Regions from separate parts of the Mesorhizobium sp. M0074 genome, predicted to be linked through region 1. Evidence: riboswitches for the same ligand, from Rfam matches in the RefSeq annotation. Region 1 holds a riboswitch; each other region holds the start of a gene.
The links. Region 1 has a riboswitch for cobalamin ahead of NKJ73_RS08215 (CbtB domain-containing protein). Riboswitches for the same ligand answer to the same signal wherever they lie in the genome.
Positions count from the first base shown of each region.

Region 1 (9,563 bases):
GATACAACAACGATCGATGCGTAGCCGTCCACGGCATAGTGCCAGCCAGTGAACACCGATCCGTACAGGATCAGGGCTGCAAAGGTCCAACCCAGAACGCCAAGCCAGCGATTGATCGATGACAGCAAATAGGCGTTCAATGCGGCAAAGGCGACATGCATGCTTGGCATGGCCGAGATGCCGCCGCCAAGACTTGCCCGGCCGCTTTGGTAAGCCATCAGGAGATATGCCGCGGGTTCCCGCACCATGTAACTATGGTCCAGCCTGTCCAGGGCCGCATTCAATCCGTGGAAGCGATCCACGCCGACAAAGTGGTGGTAGTAAACCGGTCCGACCGATGCCAGCGCCAGGGCCAAGACCGTTCCGAGGACGGACAACGTCAGCGCTGCTGCGCAGAGATAGCGGATGCGGGCAATCTCGTCCGACCAGAGCGACACGAAAAGGATGGTGCCGAACCACTGGTAAAACCAAATGACTTCATAGCTGTTGAAGACGACGAACGACCAATTGTTGCTGTCGAGCTTATGGACGATCTCCCATGGCGGCATCCCGTGCAGCCATTCATCAGCATCGGCCAACCAGTTGTCGGCATAGTATGGGACGACGGACGGGATGGCGATCTTGTAGGTAGAGAACGCGGTCAAGCTGGCAAAGAAGAACAACAGCACCAGCAGACAACCGCGCCAGCGCCCTTGAACCAAATCCAGTGCGTAGCGAACCGGTTGCCGCCGGCCATGGATTAGCGCGGTACAGCAGACGCCCCCGATAAACAACACCGGAATGCCAACAAGAAACTTGTGAGAATAGATTAAAGCTGACGTATAGAATACTTCTGGATATAGTGCAGATGCGCCTAAAACGTATGTCGCCATGAACAAGGAGAGGCGCAATTGCCATATGGCGGAGGGCCTGTAGCGAGAGGCTTCCGTGGTTAGGGCCAAACCAATTTACCCGTTCTTAACGTTTCGCCGGAGAGACACATACACCGATAAGGTAAAAACCTTGCCGCCAGGTTTACTTTTCCCCGGTGGTCGACATTTGCCGGCTGGCCCGCATGCGGTGGATCGATTCCCTGAGCAGTCTTGCATCCGCATCGCTGTCCATGCCCCCGCGTCAAGGAATTGCCCCAGAGCCTCGAGCCGACCGGTTGCTTAAACACGGGCCCGCCACGCCCTCGGTTGACATATCATAAGTTTTAGCTTATCATAAGTCATGATTTATGATTATGCAGGAATGGTGGCCTTGGCCGATCCGACGCGCCGCAAGGTGTTCGAGCTCATCGCCGATCGGCCACGCTCGGTCATCGATCTGACGCGAGTGCTTCCGGTCTCGCAGCCGGCGGTATCGCAGCACCTCAAGGTTTTGAAGGAAGCCCGGCTGGTCCGCGCAGAGCCGAAAGGTGCCAGCAACATCTATCATCTCGACCCGCATGGGCTCGGCGAGATGCGCGCCTGGCTCGACCGCATGTGGGGCGATGCGCTCGGCGCCTTCAAACGGGAAGTCGACAACAGCAAGGAGAAGAGGAAATGACGACCATGATCAAGCCCGCGCCGGTCAGGAAGTCGGTGACGGTGGAGGTGCCGCTCGACAAGGCATTCGATGTGTTCACCACAGGATTCGGGCGCTGGTGGCCGGCTTCGCACTCGATCGGCAAATCCGCCCTGACGACCGCGGTGATCGAACCGAAAGCCGGCGGCCGCTGGTACGAGATCGGCGAGGATGGGTCACAATGCGATTGGGGCGAGGTTCTCGCCTGGGATCCGCCGTCCAGGCTGACGCTCGCCTGGCGCATTGGAGCCGGCTGGCGCTACGATCCGGCATTGCTGACCGAAGTCGAGATCCGCTTTGTCGCGCTCGGCGAGAACGCGACGCGTGTGGAACTCGAGCACAGGCTTCTGGAGAACATGGGCGAAACCGCAGAGGCGATGCGCGAGGCCTTCGAATCCGAGGGTGGCTGGAGCGGTCTCCTGGACCGCTATGCGGCTGAGGCCAAGCGCCACGCCGCCTGATCGGGAAGCCTTCCAGTCCAATACCAGCGAGGCCCTCGCACTGTCGGCCTCGCCGTTTTTGAATCAGTGTCGATCTGCCCATCTGGTTGACCGGGGGGGGATACGCTGCCCTTTACCTGCCGCCGCGAAGGTTTGCAGCGCCGCAGGTTTGTAGAACGTCCTCTCCTCCTACCATCCGGTATGCGCCGCGTCGTTTGGACGCGCGAACGGCGCTGTAGCAATTTGTCGTTGTGCATGGTCCTTTCGCAAAATCGATTCCGATTGTCAGGGTCATGCGTTAGACCTGACAGGCACCTTATCCGGAAATCCGATGGCGGGAGGCGCTGGTGGAAGGCCAGGACGAACAGATGACCGGCGCCAGGGCAGCCGAGGAGCGCCGCGCCGACATCTATGACGAGGACGGCGTCATCCTGTCGTCGTTCCTCGCCCAGATCGGTGCCGCGATCGCCGATCGCGATACGCTGACGCTGAAGCGTGAAGTCGACGATCTGCACCAGTCGGAACTCGGCCACCTGCTCGAGGCCCTGCACCCGGAACAGCGACGCGCGCTGGTCGAATTGCTGGGCAAGGATTTCGATTTTTCCGCGCTGACCGAGGTTGACGAGGCGATCCGCCGCGACATCGTCGACAGTCTGCCCAATGCGCAGATCGCCCAGGCGGTGCAGGATCTCGATTCCGACGACGCGGTCTACATTCTCGAAGACCTCGACCAGGAGGACCAGGACGAGATCCTGTCGCAGCTGCCGTTCACCGAGCGGATCAGGCTGCGGCGTTCGCTTGACTATCCCGAAGAGACCGCCGGCCGCCGCATGCAGACGGAGTTCGTCGCGGTGCCGCCGTTCTGGACGATCGGCCAGACCATCGACTACATGCGCGAGGACAACAATCTTCCCGACCGTTTCAGCCAGATCTTCGTCATCGATCCGAGCTTCAAGCTGCTCGGCGCCATCGACCTCGACCAGATCCTGCGTACCAAGCGCTCGGTCAAGGTCGAAGAGGTCATGCATGAGACCAGGCATGCCATCCCGGCCACCATGGACCAGGAGGAGGCGGCACGCGAATTCGAACAATACGATCTTCTGTCTGCCGCCGTCGTCGACGAGAACGAGCGGCTGGTCGGCGTGCTGACCATCGACGACGTCGTCGACGTCATCCAGCAGGAGGCCGAGGAAGATCTGCTGCGCATGGGCGGCGTCGGCGACGAAGAACTCTCGGACAGCATCTTTTCGACCTCGCGCTCGCGCGTGCCCTGGCTGCTGGTCAATCTTTTGACGGCTTTCCTGGCGGCCTCGGTGATCGGCCTGTTCGACCGCACCATCGAGCATATCGTGGCGCTGGCGGTGCTGATGCCGATCGTCGCCGGCATGGGCGGCAATGCCGGCTCGCAGACCATGACGGTCACGGTGCGGGCGCTGGCGACCAGGGACCTCGACATCTACAATGCCGGCCGCATCATCCGCCGCGAAATCGGGGTGGGCTTCATCAACGGCATCATCTTTGCCATCCTGATCGGCCTCGTCGCTGCTGCCTGGTTCCACGATCGCAATCTCGGCGGCATCATTGCGGCTGCGATGATCATCAATATGTTCGTGGCGGCTCTGGCGGGCATCCTTATCCCGCTGCTGCTCGACCGCTTCAAGATCGATCCGGCTGTGGCTTCGGCGGTTTTCGTCACCACGGTCACCGATGTCGTCGGTTTCTTTGCTTTTCTCGGGCTCGCCACATGGTGGTTCGGCGTGCGCTGAACGTCACCTCAATTGACTTTTACGTAAATGCCATGCGAGGCTTTGAAAGGTGCCTTGTCCGCCGATTCTGGTACGCGCCTGGGCGCCGGCGGCGGCCAGTTGGAACTCGCGGCGTGGCCGGGGCATTGGAGTGACGATGCGGGAATATTATTCGATCACGGAGCTGACCCGCGAATTCGACGTGTCGACGCGGACGTTGCGCTTCTATGAGGACGAAGGGCTGGTGCAGCCAGTAAGACGCGGCCGCACTCGGCTGTTCCGTCCGTCGGACCGGCATCTCATCCGCCAGATCATGCGCGGCAAGAGGCTCGGCTTCTCGATCAACGAGATCCGCGAAATCATCCAGATGTACAGGGAGCCGCCCGGCGAGGTCGGCCAGCTCAAGCTGATGATCAAGCGCATCGAGGAAAAGCGCGAGGATTTGCGCCAGAAACGCCGCGACCTCGAAGAGACCTTGGCCGAGCTCGACCAGGCCGAGGAATCCTGCGTCGAGCGGCTGGTGGAGCTCGGCGTCACCACGTAAGCCGGTGTCAGCCTCGCCTCAAATCCAGCGCCGCACCCTTTTGGCGTAGTCCCGGTATTTCTTGCCGAATTTGGCCGTCAGCACCTGCTCCTCGCTCTCGATCGTCAGCTTCTGCGTCAGGAACGCCGCGATGACCGCCAGCGGCAGGAACCAGGCGATCCCAGTGACAAAGGCGAGGCTGACCAGCAGCAGCGTGTTGGCGAGGTAGATCGGGTTGCGGCTGACGGCGAAGGGTCCGGTAGTCACCAGATGGTCAGGCACGCCGTTCGGGTTGAGCGTCGTCTTGGCGCGGATCATGGTGCGGATTGCCGTGAACCAGAGCGCGGCAACCGCCACCAACCCCACAAGGCCGGCGGCGAACAGGATGTCGCCGAGAAGATCGCCGATCCACGGCAGCGGATAGAACAGCCCTAGCGCGACGCTGACGATGATGGCGGCGATATAGATCAGCGGCGGCCATGGGATGTGCCCCAGCTTCGGCTGCCCAGGATTTTGCTGCACGGGTTTCGGGTGACTGTCGCTCATTATTGTCCTCCCTCGATTAGCGCGTTCCCGGTTCCGCCGCCTCGGTTTGGGCGGTGCAGGTGCCGGCGAGCTCGCCAATATGCGCCTTCCACTCCGGGGACTGATCGTTGCTGTAGAGCCGGTCAAGCGAGGCTTCGCCCTGGAGAGTGTCCAGCATGCAGGCACAATAGCTGGAGCAGAACTCGGTGTCGCGTGCCTGCTCGCAGGATATCTGGCAGGATTTCAGAAAACGCACCTCCCTGGTTTCGGCCTGCGCCGGCATGAATTGCGAAAACAGCCAGACCGAGCCGATCAGCACCGGCTGATGGATCAGATAGAAGGCAAGGCTGTGCCGGCCGATGAAGACCAGCGGATTTGCCCAGCGGCCGGGCGCCAAGGCCGACTGCCGCGTCAGCGCGCCGGAGGTGGCGGCGAGCTTGGTAACCGCGATGCCGGCAAGTACGGCGCCGAACCAGGGCAGCAGTGGAACGTAGTCGTTGGAGCGCGGGTTGGTCGCCGACAGGCCGACCCACCACAAAGCCGGATGATCGAAAGTTTCGGATCGCAGGTAGAAAGGCGCAGCGACGACGAATACGGCGACAAGCAGCGTCAGCAGCGCCGGGAGGCGCAGGAACGCCAGGCCGAGCAGGCTGGCGAGCGCGATCTCGTGCAATATGCCGAAGAAGATGAAGCCGTCGGGCGTGGCGATGCGGGTGACCAGCGATATTGCGAGCGCTGCCCCGGCAACCATGGCGAAGCGCTTCCAGAAGCCGGTCCAGCGGATTTTCTTGCCATGGGCGAGATAGAGGCTGATGCCGACCAGGAACAGGAAGCTCGAGGCGATGCAGCGCGCGTAGATTTTCCACCAGCCGAAGGCGGTGAGGCCGGGATCGGTGTAGCCGAAGAATTCGAGGTCCCAGGTGAAATGATAGCTCGCCATGGCAAGCAAAGCGATGCCGCGTGCAATGTCGATAACGGCGATGCGCTTCGACTTCGGTTGATCCTGAACGGCTGCGCTCGGCGTGTCGATGCTCATGGTCTCGCTGTCTTGGTTCAGCCCGGCAAGACGACTATCACGGTTGCCACCGTCAAAAGAAGCAGGGCCTTGCGTCGCGTTGGTACCGGTCGGCATCAGAACTGCTTTAGGCCAGAGCCGGAAAGCCTTTGGCCGGCGTGCTGGCGTTTTTCGGACTGGGCGCGGTTTTCGCGACACTCGGGCTGCTGGCGGCGGCCTGCGGCTTCGTCGCCTGGCGCTATCTGCCCAAATCGCTTTGATGTGCGAGCGCCGCATGGCGCTCGCGCACCCAGTTGTGGAAGCGGTGCAAGTCGTATTCCTCGGGCATCAGTACGCCGGCCTTGTGGCGCATCGAGCGCAGGCCCATCTGGTTGACCTCGCAGATATCAGCATCCTCCTCCAGCACCTTGGTACCGAAGGCGACGATGTTGTCGATATCCGCGGCCGGATCGGCGAGCGCTTCGCCTCGCGGCAGACGAGCAGCCAGTTGCGATACCAGATGGCCTCGAGATCGCGCTGATAGGCCGCGATGTCCCAATAGGCTGATGACGGCAGCGTCGGCTCGGCCCGCGTCAGGCCGTTGTAGGGACCGCGCTCATTCGGGCTGGGTTGCATGCCGGCTTCCTCCCCATCCGCCAGCCGACACCCGGCTGCGAAAATTGTCAATCGCGGCGCCGGCCGACCGGGCTTGGCGAGGCGGCGCATTCGCCACACGATCCGGCGGAATTTGGTTTGCCGGGCGCGGCGATTCTGCCTATAGTCGCTGATGTCGTCGGTTCCGTTTGGAACCAAGAGGGAATGCGGTGAGGGCAAGTTGTTTGCCCAATGCCGTGGCTGCCCCCGCAACTGTGTGCGGTAGTCCTCTCCATATGCCACTGAAGGTTCGCCTTCGGGAAGGTGGGGAAGGGCGCTGATCCGCGAGCCAGGAGACCTGCCGGCGACAGGAAACTGACTTCTATGCCCTCGGGTGGAGGGCGAAAGGACAAGACATGAATACCGCTTCCGTTTCGCTCGGCGCTTCCGCCTCCTCGCAGTCGCGTCTCATGCAGCTGGCGCTTGCTGCATTCCTCGGCATTTTCGTCATGGGCTTTGTCGGCTTCTCGCATATCGATGCGGTCCACAATGCCGCGCACGACTATCGCCATTCGATGGGCTTTCCCTGCCACTAACAAGGGGCTGACATCATGACACTGTTTCGCAACGTCGTGTTCATCGCGGCGATCGCAGGGCTTGTGGCCGGCGTGGCTCTCGCCTGCATGCAAGCCTATGCCACGGTGCCGCTCATCCTGAAGGCGGAAGTCTACGAACAGGCCGGCGGCGGCCATGACCATGCCGCGGCACCTGCGACACCGGCTGAAAACGCTGCGGGCACGACGGCTATGAGCAGCGCCGCGCCGGCACCGGCTGAAGCAATGGCTCCGGCTGAGGACGAAGGCTGGGCGCCGGCGGACGGTTTCGAGCGCTTCGGCTTCAGCGTCGTTGCCAATATCGTCACCGGCATCGGCTTTGCGCTGGTCCTGGTTGCGGTTTCGGAATTCGCCGGCGGCATCGGCAATTGGCGCCAGGGCCTGTTCTGGGGGCTGGCCGGCTTTGCCGCGTTCACGCTGGCGCCGGGCCTCGGCCTGCCGCCGGAACTGCCGGCGATGCCGGCGGCCGACCTTGTCCAACGCCAGATATGGTGGTGGGCAACAGTGGTGGCGACAGCGGCCGGTCTCGGCCTTATCGTCTTCCGCAGATCGCTGCCGCTGGTGGCTCTTGCCGTGGCGTTGATCGTTGCGCCGCATATCGTCGGCGCGCCGCAGCCCGATAGCTTCGAGACGGCGATCCCGGAAGACCTGCACCACCAGTTCGTGGTGGCGGTGACGCTGACCAATCTGGTGTTCTGGCTGGTGCTCGGCGCGGTCGTCGGCGTGGTGCGTGGACGCTTCACGGGCACGGCGACCAGCCTGCGCGACAGCTTTGCCTGACCGCGCTGCCGGGGCACTGACCCTGGTCATCGGCGGTGCGCGGGCCGGAAAGAGCGCGCATGCCGAGAGCCTGGTAACGGCCTGTCCGCCGCCTTGGAGCTATATCGCCACGGCGCAAGCCTATGACGACGAGATGCGCCAGCGCATCGCGCTGCACCGCTCGCGCCGCGGCGCCGGCTGGACGACCATCGATGCGCCGCTCGACCTTGCCGGCGCGATCGGAGCGCTGCCTGACGGCCAGCCGGTGCTGATCGACTGCCTGACGCTGTGGCTGACCAACCATATGCTGGCCGACCATGATGTCGAGGCCGAATGCCGGAGGCTGGCCGATGTGCTGTCGCGGCCGCGTGGGCCGTGGTTCGTGGTGTCCAACGAGGTCGGCCAGGGCATCGTGCCGGACAATGCGCTGGCAAGACGGTTTCGCGACGCCGCCGGCCGGCTGAACCAGGACGTCGCGGCTGTTGCCGGCACCGTGCTTTTGATGGTGGCGGGGCTGCCGCTCAAGGTGAAATGACATGGCTGATACTATCGATCCCAAGGACGAGGAACGCCACCGCGCCAAGATGGCCAAGCGCAAGGCGGTGCAGGACGCCGAGGTCGCGGCCAAGACGGTCGAGAAGGGGCTGCTGATCGTCAACACCGGACCGGGCAAGGGCAAGACCACGGCCGCCTTTGGGCTGGCGCTCAGGATGCTCGGCTATGGCAAGCGCGTCGGCGTCGTTCAGTTCATCAAGGGCAAATGGCACACCGGCGAGAAAGACGCCTTTGCCGCCTTCGGCGACCGTGTCGTCTGGCACGCCATGGGCGAAGGCTTTACCTGGGAGACACAGGACCTGAAGCGCGACATCGCGGCGGCCGAGGCTGCCTGGGCGAAAGCGCTGGAGCTGATGGCCGAGCCGTCGATCAGCCTCGTGGTGCTCGACGAGCTGAACATCGCGCTGCGCTACGACTACCTCGATCTCGAAAAGGTGGTCGCGGCGCTGAAGGCGCGTCGCGAAGGCCTGCATGTCGTCGTCACCGGCCGCAACGCCAAACCGGTATTGGTCGAGGCGGCCGATCTGGTCACCGAGATGGGCGTGACCAAGCACCACTTCTCCGCCGGCGTGAAGGCGCAGCAAGGGATTGAGTTCTGAGGGCTGGTGCTGGCGCCTCTTCTTCCTTCTCCCCTTGTGGGAGAAGGTGGATTGGCGCGCAGCGCCAAGACGGTTGAGGGGTGCTGGCCGGAGCGCTGTTGGTGCCAAGCTGGAACACCCCTCATCCGGCCGCTTCGCGGCCACCTTCTCCCACAAGGGGAGAAGGGAAAGCCGCACGAAGCGGCTCGCCCCTGGAATGGTAAGGGTGAGGGGCGGCGCCGACCTGACGCGATTATTTGAGGCGTAGCCTTATTTTGTTCTTGCTTTGTGCCGGCGGCTATGCTACTAATTTCGGTATGGTGCTAATTGGGCTCCAACGACCCGTCGCTTGGCGGGTTTTTTGTTTCCGCTCGATCTCGAGCGCAGATCACGCCAAGATAACAACCACCGCGACCACGCCGAACAGCGCGATCAGCAGTAAGTCGGCGACGCGGTAGAGTTTCAGCGCCCGTCGGATGTCGGTGCTCTCGACATCATCGTGCCGGCCGCCTTCGCCCATCAACGCGTCTTCGACCATGACGCCGTCGTAGGAACGGGGGCCGGCGAGCGCCAGGCCGAGCGCGCCGGCCATCGCTGCTTCCGGCCAGCCGGCATTGGGCGAGCGGTGTTTTTTCGCATCGCGCCGCACGGCGTGCCAGGCGCCCTTGGCGTCGGCGCCCTTGACCAG
Region 1 is NZ_JAMYUM010000004.1:276,322-285,884, reverse strand. It holds gene NKJ73_RS08255 (phosphatase PAP2 family protein) at 1-872, opposite strand, end outside; gene NKJ73_RS08250 (ArsR/SmtB family transcription factor) at 1,213-1,530, shown strand; gene NKJ73_RS08245 (SRPBCC family protein) at 1,527-2,009, shown strand; gene mgtE (magnesium transporter) at 2,357-3,754, shown strand; gene NKJ73_RS08235 (MerR family transcriptional regulator) at 3,891-4,277, shown strand; gene NKJ73_RS08230 (methyltransferase family protein) at 4,296-4,802, opposite strand; gene NKJ73_RS08225 (heparan-alpha-glucosaminide N-acetyltransferase) at 4,819-5,817, opposite strand; gene NKJ73_RS08220 (SRPBCC family protein) at 6,035-6,202, opposite strand; cobalamin riboswitch at 6,553-6,749, shown strand; gene NKJ73_RS08215 (CbtB domain-containing protein) at 6,786-6,965, shown strand; gene NKJ73_RS08210 (CbtA family protein) at 6,981-7,763, shown strand; gene cobU (bifunctional adenosylcobinamide kinase/adenosylcobinamide-phosphate guanylyltransferase) at 7,756-8,277, shown strand; gene cobO (cob(I)yrinic acid a,c-diamide adenosyltransferase) at 8,279-8,896, shown strand; gene cbiB (adenosylcobinamide-phosphate synthase CbiB) at 9,264-9,563, opposite strand, start outside.

Region 2 (9,563 bases), on a different contig from region 1:
GCGGAGCATTATCGTATAGCCGCTCAACGGGCAAGTGATGCCGGTCTTCGATGGCTGACCCATCTGGGGAGATTTGAGCGGCTTCGCGCGTCCTGCGCATGCCTGTAAGGCCGCCAAGTTTTCTGGGTTAGCAGGCGCGCCACTGTGGCAGCTTGGCTTGTACGGCGAGGCCATGGTTGAGTGAGGCGAACCAAATCCAGCCCCGCGGTCGATCCCGAAGCTTCCCACAATGGCGAAGAGAACATCTTCACTCGTTCCTTTTCAGCACAAGACCTTCCGTTCGCTATGGTCGGCTGCACTCGTTTCGAACCTTGGCACCCTGGTGGAAGGTGTGGCGGCGGCTTGGCTGATGACCAGCATCGCCACCTCCCATGGAATGGTGGCGCTCGTCCAGTCATCGACCACCCTCCCCTACATGATCTTCTCCCTCGCGGCGGGAGCGCTCGCGGACAACTTTGACCGTCGCCGGATCATGTTGACTGCGCAACTGCTGATGGTCTGCGTATCCGCCTTCCTGGCGTTCCTGACCTATGCGGGGGAAATGACACCCTGGATCCTTCTGGGTCTCACCTTCCTGATCGGCTGTGGTTGGGCATTGCACGATCCCTCTTGGCAAGCCTCGATGGGGGATATCCTGCCTCGCGAACACCTGCCTAGCGCGGTTGCGCTCAACGGCATGAGCTACAATCTCATGCGCAGCATCGGGCCGGCGATTGGCGGCCTAATCGTGGCCACAGCCGGTGCGGCCTTCGCGTTCCTCTTTAACGTCTTTTGCTACTTCGCTCTGATCGCTGCGCTGTTGCGGTGGAAAGCGGTACGGGCACGACAAGCGCTGCCGCGGGAGGCTTTCGGCAGTGCGATGGCGGCGGGCTTCCGTTACGTGCTCTTGTCGCCGAACCTTCTCAAGGTGATGTGCCGGAGTTTCATTTTCGGCCTCACCGCCGTTGTGATTTTGGCTCTCCTGCCGTTGGTCGCTCGCGAACAGATCAAAGGGACCGCAGTCACCTACGGCGTGATGCTCGGCTTCTTCGGCCTGGGAGCGATTTGCGGCGCGCTCCTCATTGGGCGGGTCCGAGAAGTTCTCTCCAACGAATGGGTCATTCGCGGTGCGTTCTTTATACTGGCGATCAGCTGCTTCTTTCTGGCATGGAGTGAGGACGTTTGGCTGAGCTGTCTCCTCCTCATGCCGGCCGGTGCGGCCTGGATTCAATCATTCTCGCTGTTTAACGTCACAGTGCAGCTTTCGGCGCCGCGGTGGGTGGTTGGACGCGCCCTGTCTCTCTATCAGACGGCCACATACGGCGGCATGGCGGCGGGAAGCTGGCTTTGGGGCGAACTGGCGGATGTCCAAGGTGTTTCGGGAGCCTTCCTCGTCGCCAGCGTGGTTCTTGTGATTGGTGGACTGATGGGCATCGTTCTGCGTCAGCCGGATTTCGAAACGCTCAATCTGGATCCGACCAACAAGTTCAGCGAACCGACGCTGCAACTTGATCTGCGGCCACGAAGCGGTCCGATCATGGTGATGGTCGATTATCGTATCGATCAGAGAGATGTCCCAGAATTTCTCAGTGTGATGACATCGTGGCGAAAAGCCCGGCTGCGAGATGGCGCCAGACAATGGGCGTTGCTGCGTGACCTGGAAAAGCCCGAACTATGGACCGAGTGCTATCATGTGCCAACCTGGGTCGAGTATGTTCGCCACAACAACAGGCAGACCCAGGATGACGCCGAAATCGTTGCGCGCCTGGAAGCGCTGCACCGTGGCGATTGCCCGCCCAAGACGCATCACAAGATCGAACGCCAAACCGTGCGCGTGCACGACGATTTGCCGCTCAGGCCTCATTTGGACAGGACTTGAGCTGGCCCGTTGGTTTGAGCCGGTTACCTTGAGCCGGTGGGCTGCGAACAAGCAGGTCGAGACATTGGCCTCGATCACTTCGCAACACGCGCTGCGCCGGCCTCGGGTGCTCCCCTCGAAATCATTGTGTCGTATCACCGAGGGCATCACGGCCAACAGCTTCCTAGGCAACAGCCTCGCCATTGAGCCGAATATGGTCGCGAGCAGATCACCGACGAAGCGGTCGGAACCTCGGAGCCGAAGTTCGATGCCGAGGTGGCGTTCGCATGATGCGCGAAGCAGCACCACGGCGCTTGCCGGTATGTTTGCGCCCGGCAGCCGACGAACTCCTATCCTCCCGGACCGCTGTGCGTCATCGCTTTGATTTACCGGCCGCTCAAGGCTTCCACAGTTTTCGCTTTCGAGGCGACCTTTGGCAACATGCCAACCGAAATTTAACATAACGACATAAACATTTCTTTATGCGGCATTGACAAAGAAGCGAGCTGCTGTAATTGTCTCCCGTGTCGTGGTTCTCCGTACGGCGGTGCCGCAGCGGAGCTAAGAGGGAAGCCGGTGCGATGCCGGCGCTGCCCCCGCAACTGTTAGCGGCAAGCTAACCCCACTCATGTCACTGAGGCGAATAGCCTTGGGAAGACGGGTAGAGGCTATGACCCGCGAGCCAGGAGACCTGCCACGGCGAATTACGTCCATGGGCGGGGTGTCTCGGTGGCCGCTGCAGCCTGGCGTTCGTGCCGGCCTGCTAGCGCCTTCCTTGTCACCGACGCCCCAACCATCGGGGTATGGCATGACTGTCTCTCAGCAAATTCCTGTAGCAACGCTCGGCGTGCCGCGCTTCGGTCGTCGGCGAGAACTGAAGTTCGCGCTTGAAAGTTACTGGTCCGGAAAATCTTCCGCCGCCGACCTTCTCACGACGGCGAAGGCGCTCCGTGCCGCTAGTTGGGAAGAGCAGCACGATCGCGGCGTGTCGAAAATCCCGTCGAACGACTTCTCGCTTTACGACCATGTGCTCGACACCGCAGCCATGGTCGGCGCCCTTCCGTCTCGTTACGCCTGGAATGGCGGCGAGGTCCCACTCGACATCTACTTCGCTATGGCGCGCGGCAACCAAGGTCAGACGGAGGATTGTGGGCACGGTGGTCACCAGCATGCGGCTCATCGGCCTGGTGTAACCGCGATGGAAATGACCAAGTGGTTTGACACCAACTATCACTACATTGTGCCGGAACTAAACGATGATCAAACGTTCGCTCTTTCGTCGACGAAGCCGGTTGATTACTTCCTCGAGGCTAAAGCCCTCGGCATTCACACACGCCCAGTCATCCTTGGACCGGTCACCTTCCTCAAGCTGGCGAAATCGCCTGCCGAGGGATTCGATCCCATCGCGCTCCTGCCGCGGCTGCTGCCCGTCTACGAGCAACTCCTGCAGAGGCTGAAGCTGTCGGGAGCCGACTGGGTGCAGATCGATGAGCCAGCGCTTGTCCTCGATCTGAACCCGAACGAACGAGCTGCGTTCGAATTCGCCTATGGCCAGCTGTCGAAAGCCGCGCCCGAGCTGAAGATCATGCTGGCTACCTATTTCGGGCCGCTGGGAGACAATCTCGAAACCGCGGTTTCTCTGCCCCTGGCCGGGCTGCATATTGATCTCGTGCGCGCTCCCCAGCAGCTGGAAACGGTGGGTCGGCTCGCACCGAAGGATCTGGTGCTCTCGCTTGGCTTGATCGATGGCCGCAACGTCTGGCGTGCGAACCTGCCCGCCATTCTCGACCGCATCAAACCGATCGTCGCCGGCTGGCCCTTGGACCGCGTCGAGATCGCGCCTTCTTGCTCGATGCTGCATGTGCCGATTGACCTGCGCATGGAGACGGAACTCGACGCGGACATCAGGTCGTGGCTCGCCTTCGCGGCCCAGAAGACCGACGAGTTGGTGTTGCTGGCCCGGGCCCTGTCCCAAGGCAGGGATGCGGTGGCAGGCGCGTTGAAAGCGTCTGCCGAGGCTGCCGCCACCCGCGTGACATCCACGAAGATCCATGACCCGCTTGTTGAGGGGCGGATCGCCAGCATTGACGACAGCATGAAGCGACGAGAGAGCGCTTTTGCCGAGCGCTCCAGAGTCCAGGCCGGCACGCTCGGGCTGCCGCCGTTCCCGACGACGACCATCGGATCCTTCCCGCAGACGCCGCAGGTACGCAGGGCGCGGGCCGCTCATGCGAAGGGCCAGCTGAGCTATGTCGACTACGAGACCTTCCTGAAGAAGGAGATCGAGGCTGCAATTCGCTGGCAGGAAGAGATCGGGCTGGACGTGCTGGTGCACGGTGAGTTCGAACGAAACGACATGGTACAGCATTTCGGCGAGCAGCTGTCCGGCTTCGCCTTCACCCAGCATGCCTGGGTGCAGAGCTATGGGTCGCGTTACGTGCGCCCCCCCATCATCTTCGGCGACGTATCGAGGCCCAATCCGATGACGCTGCGCTGGTGGCAATTCGCCCAGTCGCTTACGGAATACCCTGTGAAGGGAATGCTCACAGGCCCAGTGACCATTCTCAACTGGTCTTTTGTTCGCGACGACGTACCGCGCTCCGAAGCCTGCCGCCAGATCGCGCTTGCCATCCGCGACGAAGTGAGGGATCTCGAATGGTCCGGCGCAAGGATGATCCAGATCGATGAGGCCGCGTTTCGCGAAGGATTGCCACTGCGCCAGTCTGATTGGAAAGACTATCTCGACTGGGCTGTCGAATGCTTCCGGATCGCCTCAACGGGTGTAAAGGACGCGACTCAAATCCATACCCACATGTGCTATTCGGCGTTCAACGAGATCATCGACGCGATCGCCGAAATGGATGCGGATGTAATTTCGATTGAGACGTCGCGCTCGAAAATGGAACTGCTGGACGCCTTCACGAGCTCCAAATATCCGAACGAAATCGGGCCCGGAGTCTACGACATTCACTCACCACGTGTCCCGGAAGTCGGGGAGATTTCGGATCTCGTCATGCTTGCCCGCGAGCGACTGTCGGATTCCCAACTGTGGGTAAACCCGGACTGTGGCCTCAAAACACGCAAATGGGAGGAGGTCCGCCCTGCCCTCATGAACATGGTCGATGCAGCACGCGCGCTCCGGGAGAAAGTGTAGGCCGGAAGGTTTCCTGGTTGCTCACCATGTGGTGAGTTCTCGGCTGCCGCATGTGGGCCGTGGGAACCGTTTTCTCCCTGTGACGTGTCGAGTTCGAAGGGGATGTGATTGGCGTCGAGACCGCTCCGGCCATGGGTTATCAGCATGCCAAGTGCGCTGTTCTCGATCAGTTCGTAAAGGACTTCTCGGCTCGGTTCATCGAAATGCGCGGGTACATACATGACAGGTTCCTTCACTGGCCGCCGGGTTCGCTGTTCACCGGTTGACATCCGATGGCAAGCGTTCCAACGCGGCGGCGATCTGGCGCTTCGCTGCTGAGGGCAGAGGCAGGATGGGACGCGGGGGGTCGGCACGGCAAATGTCGAGCAATTCGGCGAGTGCATAGACGACGCGAAGGCTCGAGAACTCCTTGAAGAGTCTCCAGAGCGGCGCAAGCGTGGCATCGATCCGTCGCGCTTCGGCCGCATCGCCCTGTTGCGCCGCCGTGACGATCTTCACGCAGACCTCGGGCAGGATGCCGGCGAGGACGCTGTACCATGTGTCGGCGCCGGCGATCATGGCCTCTGCGGCGTTCCAGTCGCCGCTGTAGCCGATCGAGAACCCTTCCGGCACAGTGCGCCTCTGGTCGGCCAGATGGCTCTTGATCGCTTCGCCCTTGTCTGTCGGATTTTTGATAGCGACAATCCCACCCACCTTTGCCAGGCGGCTGACGAGTGCTGGGGTGAAATGGAAATGCGTCGTTCCTGGATTGTCGTAGACGACGATCGGCAGGCCGCTCTCGCACGCCACCGTCGAGAAATGTTCGAACACCTCGTCCTCAGTGAGCGGGGTGTAGGAGGCGGCCGCAAGCAGCCCCGCGGCAACTCCAAGGGCCTTGGCGTCCTGCGCGAACCTCACTGCTTCATCGGTGCGCAACGCGCCCACACCCACCACGACCGGCGTTCGCCCGGCGATTTCGTCCAAGGTCTCGGCGAGCGTCCGTCGCCGTTCCTCGCGCGACAGATACATGTAGGTGCCGGTGCTGCCGAGAAGACCGATGGAGTCGACCTGAGCGGCGCCAAGCCGAGCAATCAGCCTGCGCAGAGCAACGGTATCGACGCGGCCGTCACGATCGGCGGGCGTGATGGGAAACGCGGAAAGGCCGCTCAGGAATGCCATGGCAAGGCTCCGGGTTTGTACGCGAGCGCGGGACTGGCCGGACCACAGGTCATCACAAGGCGTCCAGAGCCCGCCGCAGGTCGGCGATCAGGTCCTCGGCGTCTTCAAGACCCACCGAGAGACGCATGAGGTCCTCGCCGACTCCATCGGCCAGATGCGCATCCTTGCGGATCGGCTGACGAGCACGGGTCAGGCTTGCCGGATGATAGATGAGGCTGTCGGCATCGCCGAGGCTGACAGCCCGGGTGATCAAGTTGAGCCGGTCCATCATCCGGCGCGCGCCCTCGAACCCAGCGTGGAGGCCAAAGGCCAACATGCCCGAGCCTTGGGACATCTGCTTTCGCGCCGTCACCTGATCAGGGTGCGAGTCGAGGAAGGGATAACTCACCCATGCCACCGCCGGGTGCGCCTCGAGCGCCTGAGCCACCGCAAGGGCAGTGGCGCTGTGCCGTTCCATGCGCAGCGTGAGCGTCTTCAGACCGCGCAGGATCAGGAAGGCTGACATGGGCGAGAGCGCTGCGCCGGTGATGTAGCGCAGGCCCGTTTCGTGCAGCGTGCGGAGCGTTTGCGCGTCGCCGAGAATCGCCCCGCCAAGGGCATCGCCGTGCCCATTGATGTATTTGGTCAGCGAGTGGAGCACGAGGTCTGCCCCATGTTCGAGCGGCCGCTGGAGCGCGGGGGAGGCGAAGGTGCTGTCGACTGCAACCTTTACACCGCGCGCGTGGGCGCGCTCGGCAATGGCAGCGATGTCGAGGATGCGGCTCAGCGGATTCACCGGCGTCTCGAAGAAAACAAGCCGGGTCCGCTCGGTAATCGCGGCATCGAGATTTTGAGGATCGGACAGGTCGACCGCGACGACCTTGATGCCGAAGCGGGGGACCGCCTGTTCGACCATGGCAAGCGTGTTCGCATAAAGCGTCTTGTGGACGATGAGTTCATCGCCTTGGGACAGGAGCGACAAGATCAGTGTGCCGAAAGCCGCCATCCCCGAGGCAACGACCAAACCTGCCTCGGCTCCTTCCAGATTGGCGAGCCGTTGCTCGAGGATCTCCGTCGTCGGATTGTATTCGCGCGCATAGAGCCTTCCGCCAAGCGCGGCGGCGGCCTCGTTCGCTGCCACGCTTTCGAATCCATAGGTCGAGGTCAAGAAGACTGGCGGCTGAACGGCATAGGAAAAGCCGGCCGGATCGTAGCCATGATGGATCGCCCGAGTGGCGAATCCGGGACCGGTGTCGTTGAGCGACCGCGTGAGAGCATCGGTTTCGGATTGATAGGAACGGGTCATTCGGCCTCTAGATCTTTCTTGGGTTTCCGAAAGATTGACGGCAAACTGGCCAATGTGAAATATCCAGTTGGCGATGAATGAAATGGTCCAGTCTTCAAGTGCCGGTTCTGCAGGTCGCACGCACGCGATGGGTGCACGCCAGATCTACGAGGCTCTTCGCGAGCAGATCCTCGGAAGTGTCTACGAAACCGGCAGTCAGCTGCCGTCCTCCCGAGGCCTCGCAAATGACCTTGGGGTTTCGCGAACGACGGTGACGGTCGCCTATGAGCAACTGGCTGCGGATGGTTTCATCGACGTCCGTCAAGGCGCACGACCCCGCGTTGCATCCTCGCTGATCGGTCCTGAGACGAGCCGCACTGTCGCGAAACGAGTCGGCCCGGTTCATCTGTCCGCCTATGGCGAACGACTGCGCGTCACGCCGCCCTGGCCGGATTATCTGCCGACTGGACTGAAGGTCGATTTCCGCTATGGCGACCTGGCGCCGTCAGACTTCCCCGCATTGGTCTGGAAACGTGCGATGAACGAGGCGATGGGGCAGCGCCCGTTGCGTCTTGCCTATGACGACCCTCGCGGCTCGCGCCGGCTGCGCCAGGCGCTCCAGGGCTATCTCTGGCGCGCCCGAACGCTGAGCTGCGACCTCGAGCAGATCATCATCATCAACGGTTCGCAGCAGGGCCTCGATCTGTGCGCTCGCCTGCTTCTCGATCGTGCCGACCGCTTCGTCATCGAGGACCCGTGCTACAGGATGGCGCGTCAGGTCTTTGCCAGTACGGGTGCCTTGCCCATCCCCGTCACCGTCGACGAGGACGGGATGAAGACGGAGTTGCTGGCGGGGATCGGGGCGCGACTGGCCTATGTCACGCCATCGCATCAGTTTCCGCTGGGCGGCGTCATGCCGATCGCGCGCCGCCATCAGCTTCTGGAATGGGCGCGGCACAACAACGCCTATGTGATCGAGGACGACTACGACAGCGAATATCGCTACGACATCAATCCGGTCCCTCCGCTGCACAGTCTCGAGGACCACGGGGCTGTCATCTACCTCGGCACGATCTCCAAAACGCTCTCGCCGATGCTGCGCATAGGCTACCTCGTCGTCCCGACGGAATTGCAGGAGGTCTTCGCTACCGCCAAACAATTCGCGGACCGGCATTCGCCGGTGGCTGAACAGGAGGCTCTGGCCTGTTTGTTCGAGAGTGGCGGCTACGAAAGCCATGTGCGACGTGTGCGCAGGCTGAACGGCGAGCGGCGGGAGACGTTGTTGGGCGCCTTGCGGCGCAGCTTCGGAGATCGCATCGCTGTCCAGGGAGCAGAGGCCGGTCTGCACGTCGTCGTTTGGTTCGACGAACTGCCGCGATCGCGGGAAACGACCCTGGTCGAAGCCGCCCGAGACGCGGGCCTGGGGCTGCACCTGATCTCGCCCCTTTACGAGCGGCAATCGGACGAAGGCCACATCGATCGCGTGGGGCTTGTCATGGGCTATGCCGCCTTGAGCATTCGGCAAATCGAGAAGGGCGTTGAGATCCTGCGAGCGGTTGTCAAGCAGGTGCAAGACGCGTTGCCGGGACACGGTGGCTAAAACGGCGGGACGTGGCGTGCTGGCGAGGAAACCGACCCTTGGGCTGAACCGCATTTCGTTGCAAAGCCAACTGGACTGGGAATACGTCATGCAACTGGTGCTGTTGATCAGGCCAGTTTGGCGGCAGATTTTCGTGCGAGACGAATTTCCGAAAGCGATGCATGACCTGGCAAGGAAAGCTGCTTCACATCCATATCGCGCCCGCTACCTCCTATGAAATGGAGGATCTGGAGGAGGCGTAGCTTGTTGCCGGCCGAGGTGGGCTCGAGCACCCGCAAGACATAATCGACGATCTCTATCAGGCCTTGTCCACCGCCGAATGATGGAATTATCCAGCGCATGGTGCGGCATGCACCATGCCGATGCCAGAAGATCTGGACGCTCGACAAGCACCTTTCTTCAAACATTTCCCGAACGACCCCCAGCGCAAAGCCTCCCCATGAGAAAAGAGCATCCCATGTCTTTCACGCCATTGGTTGCCCCCGAGATCAAGGCCCGCTACCAGGATTTTCATCTGATCAGCATTGTGGTGCGGAACGCTGAAATCGAC
Region 2 is NZ_JAMYUM010000031.1:28,762-38,324, reverse strand. It holds gene NKJ73_RS30540 (MFS transporter) at 230-1,858, shown strand; cobalamin riboswitch at 2,351-2,550, shown strand; gene metE (5-methyltetrahydropteroyltriglutamate--homocysteine S-methyltransferase) at 2,646-4,991, shown strand; partial or broken gene NKJ73_RS30530 (FMN-binding negative transcriptional regulator) at 5,036-5,212, opposite strand; gene NKJ73_RS30525 (dihydrodipicolinate synthase family protein) at 5,247-6,149, opposite strand; gene NKJ73_RS30520 (trans-sulfuration enzyme family protein) at 6,202-7,434, opposite strand; gene pdxR (MocR-like pyridoxine biosynthesis transcription factor PdxR) at 7,517-9,013, shown strand; partial or broken gene NKJ73_RS30510 (MOSC domain-containing protein) at 9,175-9,252, shown strand; gene NKJ73_RS30505 (B3/B4 domain-containing protein) at 9,471-9,563, shown strand, end outside.
Region 2: linked by a shared signal. The riboswitch ahead of metE (5-methyltetrahydropteroyltriglutamate--homocysteine S-methyltransferase) and the one ahead of NKJ73_RS08215 (CbtB domain-containing protein) in region 1 are both predicted to bind cobalamin.

Region 3 (9,563 bases), on a different contig from region 1:
GTCGATGACCAGCGAGCGCGGCCAGTCGCCATGCGATTGCATGTAGCTGCGGACCACTTCTTCCGCTGCCACCTTGCCCAGATCATAGGCGGTCGGCGTCGGCATGGTGCGCGGGTCGGCGGTAAACAAATTGCGGCCGGTGGGCAGCACATCGCTCCGGCCACGCGCCGGCGCACCGGCCGGACCGGCAGCGACGTGGCGGCCATCGAGGGCGGCAAGCAGCGCGGTTTTTTCAGCTGCCGCACTTTGCCGCCGTACCGGATCAGCCTCGCCTTCCGGCGAGCGGCCGTAAATGTGCAGGCCGTCCTTGATGGCGAAATCCTTGAGATCGCAGAGCCAGGCGTCGATGCGGCGCAAGGCCTCGTCGGCTGCGTCGGTCCTGGCGACGCCTGCCTCTGAGGCGAGGCCGGTCTTTTCCGCCGTCTCGACGATCAGCTTCGCCAGGCGGTCGCGGCGGCGGCGGTCGAGCCCGTCGGCCTGGGCATATTCGTCAACCAGTCGTTCAAGCCTGTGCTGGTTTTCGTCCAGCCCGGCGCCGGTCAGCGGCGGCGGCAGATGGCCGAGCGTGACGGCGGCAATGCGCCGCTTGGCCTGCGCTGCCTCTCCCGGGTTGGAGACGATGAAGGGATAGATGACGGGCAGGGGACCGGTGACTATCTCGGGAAAGCAGTTTTCGCTGAGCGCCACGGTCTTGCCGGGCAGCCACTCCAGCGTGCCATGGGCGCCGACATGGACAATTGCATGGATGCCGAGCGACTTGCGCAGCCAGAGGCCAAAGGCGACCAGCGCATGGCGCGGCGGCAGCGTCGGGTCGTGATAGTCGGCGCGGCGGTCGGCTGAGCGCCCGCGGTCAGGTGCGAGTGCCACGGTGACGTTGCCGAAGGTGGCTGCGCGGAAGGCGAATTTTGCGGCGGCAGGCGCTTGAACACCCCCCTCTGTCCTGCCGGACATCTCCCCCTCAAGGGGGGAGATTGCGCTGTTGTCTCTGCTTTCGCCAATTACCGAGGGCCTTAAGGGAGAGCCGGTGGCGGAACTGCCAATCTCCCCCCTTGAGGGGGAGATGTCCGGCAGGACAGAGGGGGGTGCCTCGCACAAACTTGTCTCATCTGCCGCATTCCCCCATGCGGCCGTCACGGCAGCTATCGCTTCAGCAGGCAATTCCGCCGAGTACCCGAGATAGTCCTCAAACCCCAACCCTTCACCTCCACGCTCCAGCACCTCTAGCAACTCGCGCGGCGTTTGCGGAATCCTTTCAACGGCGTAGCCCTGTTCGCTCAGGTCGTGCAGCATTGCCAGCACGCTGGACGGCACGTCGAGACCAACCGCGTAGCCGGTGCGACCGGGGGCGCTCGGATAGTCGGGGATCAGGATGGCGAGCTTGCGCTCCGAACGCGGCGTCCGCTGCAGGCGCACGAAGGCCTCGACACGGTTCGCCACTTGCGCCACGCGGTCGGGCTCAGGCCGGTTGGCGAAGGCGCGGAAGGCCAGCGCCGGGTCGGTTTCGCTTTCGCCCTTGAATGAAATGGCGCCGGCCAGGATGCGGCCGTCGAGCTCGGGCAGGACGACATGCATGGCAAGGTCGGCGGGCGCCAGGCCGCGCTGATTGGTTTGCCAGATGTCGCGGCGGGTGGTCGCGACGATGACCTGGAACACCGGCACGCCGGCGCGGTCGAACAGGGTTTCGACACCGGGCTCGGCACCCGAGGCGAAAGCTGTGGCGGTGATGGTGGCGGCAGGCTTCAGGGTTGCGAGCGCGGTTTCGACAAAGGCGAGCGACGCCGGGTCCTTGAGGCTGGAGACGAACATAGGCACGGGAGCCATGCCGCGATGGCGCAGGGCTTCGAAAAGCGCGTCGATGGGCGCGACATCGGCGGCGAGCAGCATCGAACGGTAGAAGAGAATTGGCACGACGTCCCCCTCCCCCTCGAGGGGAGGGTGGCCCGCAGGGCCGGGTGGGGTCGTCACGGCAGTGCGCGACGTTTTGTGTAGGCGCGCTTCGGAGAGGCCCCCACCCCCGGCCTGCGGCCGGACCCTCCCCTCGAGGGGGAGGGGGACGCCGCGTTCTACGACCCCCAGTCCCGGCTCGTAAAATCCCGCCTTTGGCACGCTAACAGGTTCGGCTACCGCCGCACCCGATCCAGCGAGACTTGCCAGCCTCTGCACCAGCGCCGTCATATTTGCCGGCCCGCCCTCGCGGAAATAGCCAAGCAGGGCGTCCAACTCCTCGCGCGGCAGCGTCGAGCCTTCGATCAGTCGCAAATCCTCGTCGTGGCTCTCGCCCGGTAGGAGCGCCAGCTTGATACCGCGATTTCGCGCGATAACGGCGAGCTGGTCGCAGCCATAGCGCCACCAGTCATAGCCGCCGAGGATGCGGACCAGAATGACCTTGGCGTGGCGGGCGACGCTGTCGATCCACAGATCGACGGACATCGGATGGCGCAGGTCGCGCAAGGCGGCGAGCCGCATCGACGGCAGGCGGTGCGCATCTGCCTTCCACGCCGCCGCCAGCCCGGCCAGGTCGCTGTCGGTGAGGGACAGCGCCACGACATCCGCAGGCGTTTGCCTGAGATCGACAGGCTCGGCGAGATCGTCGAGCGAGGCGGATGTGGTGGTGAGGATGTGCATCGCGGTTCGTGCTTTGTCAGCCGGCGAGGATACGCTCGATGGCCGGGCGGTTCAGCCCTTTCAGTCCGATGACGACGAGGCGCGAGCGGCGATCGTCTTCTGCGGTCCAGGCGCGGTCGTAATAATGGTTGACGCGCGGACCGACCGCCTGCAGCAAGAGCCGCATCGGCTTACCACCGACCTCGACGAAACCCTTGACGCGCAGCACGTTTTCTTCCTCCGCAGCCGTGGCGACGCGCTGTGCCAACTCGTCCGGGTTGGACACCGACGCGATGTCGATGACGAACGAATCGAAATCGTCATGCTCGTGGTCGAGTTCGTCGTCGTGATGGGTCTTGCGGTTCTCGATGTCGTCCTCGACGGCGAGGCCGAGGCCGAGCAGCACCGACGGGTCGACCTTGCCTTGCGAAGTCGGTACGATCTTCACCGCGCGCGCCACGTGCTTGCCGATGACGGCATTGGCGCGGGCCGAGCCGGCGGCGTCCATCAGGTCGCTCTTCGACAATATGATCAGGTCGGCGCAAGCGAGCTGGTCTTCGAACACCTCCTCGACCGGATCGTCATGGTCAAGCGTCTCGTCCTGCGCGCGCTGCGCCTGCAGGGCGTCCATGTCGTTGGCTACGCGGCCATCAGCCAGCGCCGGTCCGTCGACCACGGCAATGACGCCGTCGACCGTCACGCGGCTTTTCACCGACGGCCACTGGAAGGCTTGGACCAGCGGCTTGGGCAAAGCGAGGCCGGATGTCTCGATCAGGATGTGGTCGACCCTCGGCGTCAGCGACAGGATCTGGTCCAGCGCCGGGACGAAATCATCGGCGACGGTGCAGCAGATGCAACCATTGGCCAGCTCGACGATGTTTTCCTCGGGGCAGGTGTCGATGCCGCAGCCCTTCAGGATATCGCCGTCGATGCCGATGTCGCCGAACTCGTTGACGATGATGGCCAGGCGCTTGCCTTTGGCGTTTTCGAGCAAATGGCGGATCAACGTCGTCTTGCCGGCGCCGAGAAAGCCGGTGACCACGGTGCAGGGAACGCGCGAAAGGGAGGCAGCGGTCATGTCAGGTCCTTCAAAGGTCAAGGGGAGGGATGCGGGCAACCAGGCCGCGCTTCAGGCAATCGGGACGGCCGCGCCATGGAATGAGCCCATCCGTCGAGGTGGCGAACAGCTTTGCCCCGGTGACGAGATCGGCGCCGCTGGTCGTGGTCAGATCACCGAAGACGTAACTCCAGCAGCCGTCGCGCAGCATGGCCGCGCTGAGCCGGCGCTTGCAATTGCCGAGGCATTCGACGGTGCGGATTTTGATGTTTTCGCCGCCAGCGGCGCGGCGCGTGTCCTCTGCGAGCAGTTCGCCGGCGCGCGGATGAGCGTCCGAACCGGTCTCGTCACGGCAGGACGAGCAGACGATGACGGTAACGCCGGCCGGGGAATCACCATGGCCGGACAATAAATCCGCTGTCTCAGCCGGAAAACTGCTGTCGCGTTCCAAATCAGGCTCCTTGCCCGGAAAACCCGCCAGGCGATCGGATTCTTATGTCCTAGACGGCAGGTCTCCTGGCTCGCGGGTCATCGCCTGGGTGCCGCCTTCCCGGGAACATCCCAGTGGTTTTCGGCCGAGGCTCGTCGCTTACAGTTGCGGGGACAGCCGCGGATTTGAAATCGAGATTTCGCACCGCATTCCCTCTTGGCCCTTGCCGTTGCGGGCAGGGGACCGTCTGGAACGGATTTAGGCTTGTGGGGGTAGTCGTGTCAACGCACGTCTATGACGCGGCGATATCCGCGAGCGGCCGGCCGAGGTCGCCGGCAGCCGTCACCTCGATGCGCTCAAGCCCGAGCCAGCCCTGCATCTGCTTCAATTCCTCGAAAAGGGCGGCTGCAGTTTGCGGCGGGGCGCCGGGCTCCGCATAGGCGGCATGGACGCGCAAGACGCCGGCCGGGCGGTCGGCCCTGAGGTCGACACGCCCGACGATGCTGTCGCCGAGCAGGAACGGCAGCACGTAATAGCCATACCGGCGCTTTTCGGCCGGCGTGTAGATCTCGATGCGGTAGTGGAAGTCGAACAACCGCTCGGTGCGCGACCGCTCGAAGACGACAGGATCGAACGGCGCGAGCAACGCGCGCGCCTCGATCTTGCGCGGCAAACGGGCGTCCTTGTGGAGATAGGCTGTTTTGTTCCAGCCTTCGACGCTCACCGGCAACAGGTCGCCGGCCTCGACCAACTCCTCGATGCGGCCCTTGATGTCGGCGGGCGAGAGGCGGAAATAATCGCGCAGGTCGCTTGCCGTGGCGACGCCATGGGCGCGGGCGGAGATGCGCAGCAATTCGCGGTGAGCGTCTTCGGGGGAGGGCGTTGGCAGACTCAGTATTGTTGGCGGCAGCACGCGCTCCGGCAGATCGTAGAACCGCTCGAAGCCGCGGCGATGCGCAGTGGTGATGCGGCCGGCCCAGAACAGCCACTCGAAGGCATGCTTGGCATGGCTCCAGCCCCACCAGCCGCCCGAACCCTTCTGCCCTTCGAAAGCCGACGCCGCGATCGGGCCTCGTTCGGCGACCTCGCGATAGATGTCTTCGATATAGGCGGCGTGCTTGCGGCCCCATTTGGCCAGCCCGCTGTACATTTCGTCGCCGCGCTGGGCCCGCTGCATGCGCCAGCGCATCAGCGGATAGGTCTCGACCGGCAAGAACGAGGCTTCATGCGCCCAATATTCGAAGACCATGCGCTTGCGCGTTACGGCGGCGTTGTCGAGCAACGCCAGCTTGTAGGGGCCAAGCCGCGAATAAAGCGGCATATAATGGGCGCGCACCACGGCGCTGACGGAATCGATCTGCAGCAGGCCGGTACGGGCAAGCACGCGGGCCAGATGCCGGCGGTCGGGTGTACCGGTGGGTCGCGGGTCATTGAATCCCTGTGCCGCCAGCGCGATGCGACGGGCCATGGCAAGCGAGATTTTTTCCTTCATGAAGGCGGCATCCGGACGATTTTGGACAGAGAAAATGACCTGCGATTCCGTGCCATGCTAGCAGGGTTTTGGCGGCATCCATGTCAGGAGAGAAAAGTGGAGTAAAAAGTGAAGGAAATCAAACAGGAGCGGATCGGACCAGTTTTCCCGGATATGCCGTCCAGCACCGCGATTTGAACAAGGTTTGACTTGCTTCGCCGAAAGCGCTGCGCTAACCCTCGCCGCGTTGCAGCATAGAGCCCCCTTAAAACGGTTCAGTGGTTAAACTGTCACGCTTCCGCAAGTGGGTCCGGTGCTGTAATCAGAGTGGATTGGCCGCAACGGAAAGCTGCAGAATGAACGCATTGTTGAGTTCGTACCTGCCCATCGTCCTGTTCATCGGCGTGGCGCTGGTCGTCGGACTGGCGCTGCTCGCCGCACCCTTCCTGGTGGCCTATCGCAACCCCGATCCGGAAAAGCTTTCCGCCTATGAGTGCGGCTTCAACTCGTTCGACGACGCCCGCATGAAGTTCGATATCCGCTTCTACCTGGTGTCGATCCTGTTCATCATCTTCGATCTGGAGGTGGCCTTCCTGTTTCCTTGGGCGGTGTCGTTCAGTCAGATCGGCATGCTCGGTTTCTGGTCGATGATGGTGTTTTTGGCGGTGCTGACCATCGGCTTTGCCTATGAATGGAAAAAAGGAGCGCTGGAATGGGATTGAACGACAGTTCCGGTACGCTCGTCGCGCCGAAGCCCAAGGGCCTCATCGACCCCAACACCGGCAGGCCGGTCGGGTCCGACGATCCATTCTTCCTGGAGATCAACAACGAGCTCGCCGACAAGGGCTTTCTCGTCACCTCGACCGAGGCGCTGATCACCTGGGCGCGCAGCGGCTCGCTGATGTTCATGACGTTTGGCCTCGCCTGCTGCGCCGTCGAGATGATCCATACGTCGATGCCGCGCTATGACTCGGAGAGGTTCGGTGTCGCGCCGCGCGCGTCCCCGCGCCAGTCGGACATCATGATCGTCGCCGGCACGCTGACCAACAAGATGGCGCCGGCGCTGCGCAAGGTCTACGATCAGATGCCGGAGCCGCGCTACGTCATCTCGATGGGCTCCTGCGCCAATGGCGGCGGCTATTATCATTATTCCTATTCTGTGGTGCGCGGCTGCGACCGCATCGTGCCGGTCGACATCTACGTGCCCGGCTGTCCGCCGAGCGCCGAAGCACTGCTCTACGGCATCCTTCTGCTGCAGAAGAAGATCCGCCGCACCGGCACGATAGAGCGGTGAGCGGCATGACCCAGGCGTTGAATGATCTCTCGACCTATCTCGGCGAGAAACTGGTCGGCCGGATCGGCGAGGCGGTATTCGCCTATGGCGAACTCACCATCCCAGTCGAGCCGCGCGACCTGATCGAGGTGGTCACCTTCCTGCGCGACGATCCGAAATGCCAGTTCATCTCGATCATCGACGTTTGCGGCGCCGATTATCCGTCGCGGGCAAAGCGCTTCGACGTGGTCTATCATTTGCTGTCGCCGAGACAGAATATCCGCGTCCGCATCAAGGTCCAGGCCGACGAAGAGACGCTCGTGCCGTCGATCACCGGGATTTATCCCGGCGCCGACTGGTTCGAGCGCGAGACCTACGATCTCTACGGCGTGCTGTTTTCAGGCCATCCGGATCTGCGGCGGATTCTGACCGATTACGGCTTTGAAGGCCATCCGCTGCGCAAGGACTTTCCGCTGACCGGCTTCGTCGAGGTGCGTTACGACGACGAAGCCAAGCGCGTCATCTACGAGCCGGTCGAGCTCAAACAGGAATTCCGCAATTTCGATTTTCTCAGCCCTTGGGAGGGGACGGATTACGTCCTTCCAGGCGACGAAAAAGCCAAGACGAATTGAGACGCCAAAATGGCTGAGACTTCCGTTCGCAACTTCAATATCAACTTTGGGCCTCAGCACCCTGCTGCCCATGGTGTTTTGCGGTTGGTTCTAGAACTCGACGGCGAAGTCGTCGATCGCGTCGATCCGCATATCGGGCTGTTGCATCGCGGCACGGAAAAGCTGATCGAGCATAAGACTTACCTGCAGGCCGTGCCCTATCTCGACCGGCTCGACTATTGCGCGCCGATGAACCAGGAGCATGCCTTCGCGCTTGCCGCGGAGCGGCTGCTCGGTATCGAGGTGCCGAAGCGGGGGCAGTTGATCCGAGTTCTCTACTCCGAGATCGGCCGCATCATGTCGCACATCCTCAATGTGACGACGCAGGCGATGGATGTCGGCGCGCTGACGCCGCCGCTGTGGGGCTTTGTCGAGCGCGAAAAGCTAATGGTGTTCTATGAGCGCGCCTCGGGCTCGCGCATGCATGCTGCCTATTTCCGCCCCGGGGGCGTGCATCAGGATCTGCCGCAGAAGCTGATCGAGGACATCGGCAAGTGGATCGACCCATTCCTGAAATCGGTCGACGATCTCGACGCGCTTTTGACCGGCAACCGTATCTTCAAGCAGCGCAATGTCGACATTGCCACCGTCTCCTTGGCGGACGCCTGGGCCTGGGGTTTTTCCGGCGTCATGGTGCGCGGCTCGGGCGCGCCGTGGGACCTGCGCAAATCGCAGCCTTACGAATGCTATGCCGAGCTGGATTTCGACATTCCGATCGGCAAGAACGGCGACTGTTTCGACCGTTATCTGGTGCGCATGGAAGAGATGCGGCAGTCGGCAAAAATCATGCGCCAGTGCGTCGACCTGTTGCTCGGCAAGGAAGGCAGCGGACCGGTGTCTAACCTCGACGGCAAGGTGGTGCCGCCAAAGCGCCAGGCGATGAAGCGCTCGATGGAAGCGCTGATCCATCACTTCAAACTCTATACCGAAGGCTACCGCGTGCCGGCCGGCGAGGTCTATGCGGCCGTCGAGGCGCCGAAAGGCGAGTTCGGCGTCTATCTGGTCTCGGACGGCACCAACAAGCCCTACCGCTGCAAGCTGCGCGCGCCAGGCTTTGCACATCTGCAAGCCATGGATTTCCTCTGCCGCGGCCACATGTTGGCCGACGTTACCGCCGTTCTCGGCTCCCTCGACATCGTGTTTGGTGAGGTCGATCGCTAAATGTCAGTCCGCCGTCTCGCAGAAGCCAGCCTCCAGCCAGCCTCCTTCGCCTTCAACCGGGCGAATGCGGCGGCGGCGAAGCAGTGGATCAAGAAATATCCGAAGGGGCGCGAACAGTCCGCGATCATTCCCTTGCTGATGCTGGCGCAGGAACAGGAAGGCTGGGTGACCAAGGCGGCGATCGAGACGATCTCCGACATGCTCGGCATGCCCCGTATCCGTGGGCTCGAAGTCGCGACCTTCTATACGCAGTACCAGCTCAATCCGGTCGGTACCCGCGCGCATATCCAGGTCTGCGGCACCACGCCCTGCATGCTGCGCGGCTCGGAAGCGCTGATGGATGTGTGCCGCTCGAAAATCCATCACGACCAATTCCACACCAACGACAAGGGCACGCTGTCGTGGGAGGAGGTCGAGTGCCTCGGCGCCTGCGTCAACGCACCGATGGTGATGATATTCAAGGACACCTATGAGGATTTGACGCCGGAGCGGCTTGCCGAGATCATCGACCTCTATGACGCCGGCAAAGGTGCTTCGGTGACGCCAGGACCGCAAAACGGCCGCATCACCTCGGAGCCGGCCAGCGGCCTGACGACCCTCAAGAGCGAAAAGGCGATCCTCAAGGCGACCCGCGACCGGGAAACCAGGGCGGCGACCAAGGCCGCCAAGGATGCAGAGCCGGCGGCTGCCGCCGCAGCACCAGTTCCGCCAGCGGCTTCGGCCGCGCCTGCACCGGCGCCGGTTGCGCCCTCGAATGCCAGCAAGCCGAAAACCGATGCGGTCGAGACCAGCCCGGCGCTGAAATCGCCGTCGGCGACGAAAGTCGCGCCTGCGGCGGAAAGGGCGGCGAGCGTCGCAGCGCCTCTGCATTCGGCCGCCAATGCCAACAAGGCCGA
Region 3 is NZ_JAMYUM010000012.1:23,498-33,060, reverse strand. It holds gene NKJ73_RS17490 (cobaltochelatase subunit CobN) at 1-2,625, opposite strand, end outside; gene cobW (cobalamin biosynthesis protein CobW) at 2,642-3,682, opposite strand; gene NKJ73_RS17480 (DUF1636 family protein) at 3,693-4,112, opposite strand; cobalamin riboswitch at 4,151-4,354, opposite strand; gene NKJ73_RS17475 (winged helix-turn-helix domain-containing protein) at 4,384-5,583, opposite strand; gene NKJ73_RS17470 (NADH-quinone oxidoreductase subunit A) at 5,919-6,284, shown strand; gene NKJ73_RS17465 (NuoB/complex I 20 kDa subunit family protein) at 6,275-6,856, shown strand; gene NKJ73_RS17460 (NADH-quinone oxidoreductase subunit C) at 6,862-7,467, shown strand; gene NKJ73_RS17455 (NADH-quinone oxidoreductase subunit D) at 7,477-8,667, shown strand; gene nuoE (NADH-quinone oxidoreductase subunit NuoE) at 8,668-9,563, shown strand, end outside.
Region 3: linked by a shared signal. The riboswitch ahead of NKJ73_RS17480 (DUF1636 family protein) and the one ahead of NKJ73_RS08215 (CbtB domain-containing protein) in region 1 are both predicted to bind cobalamin.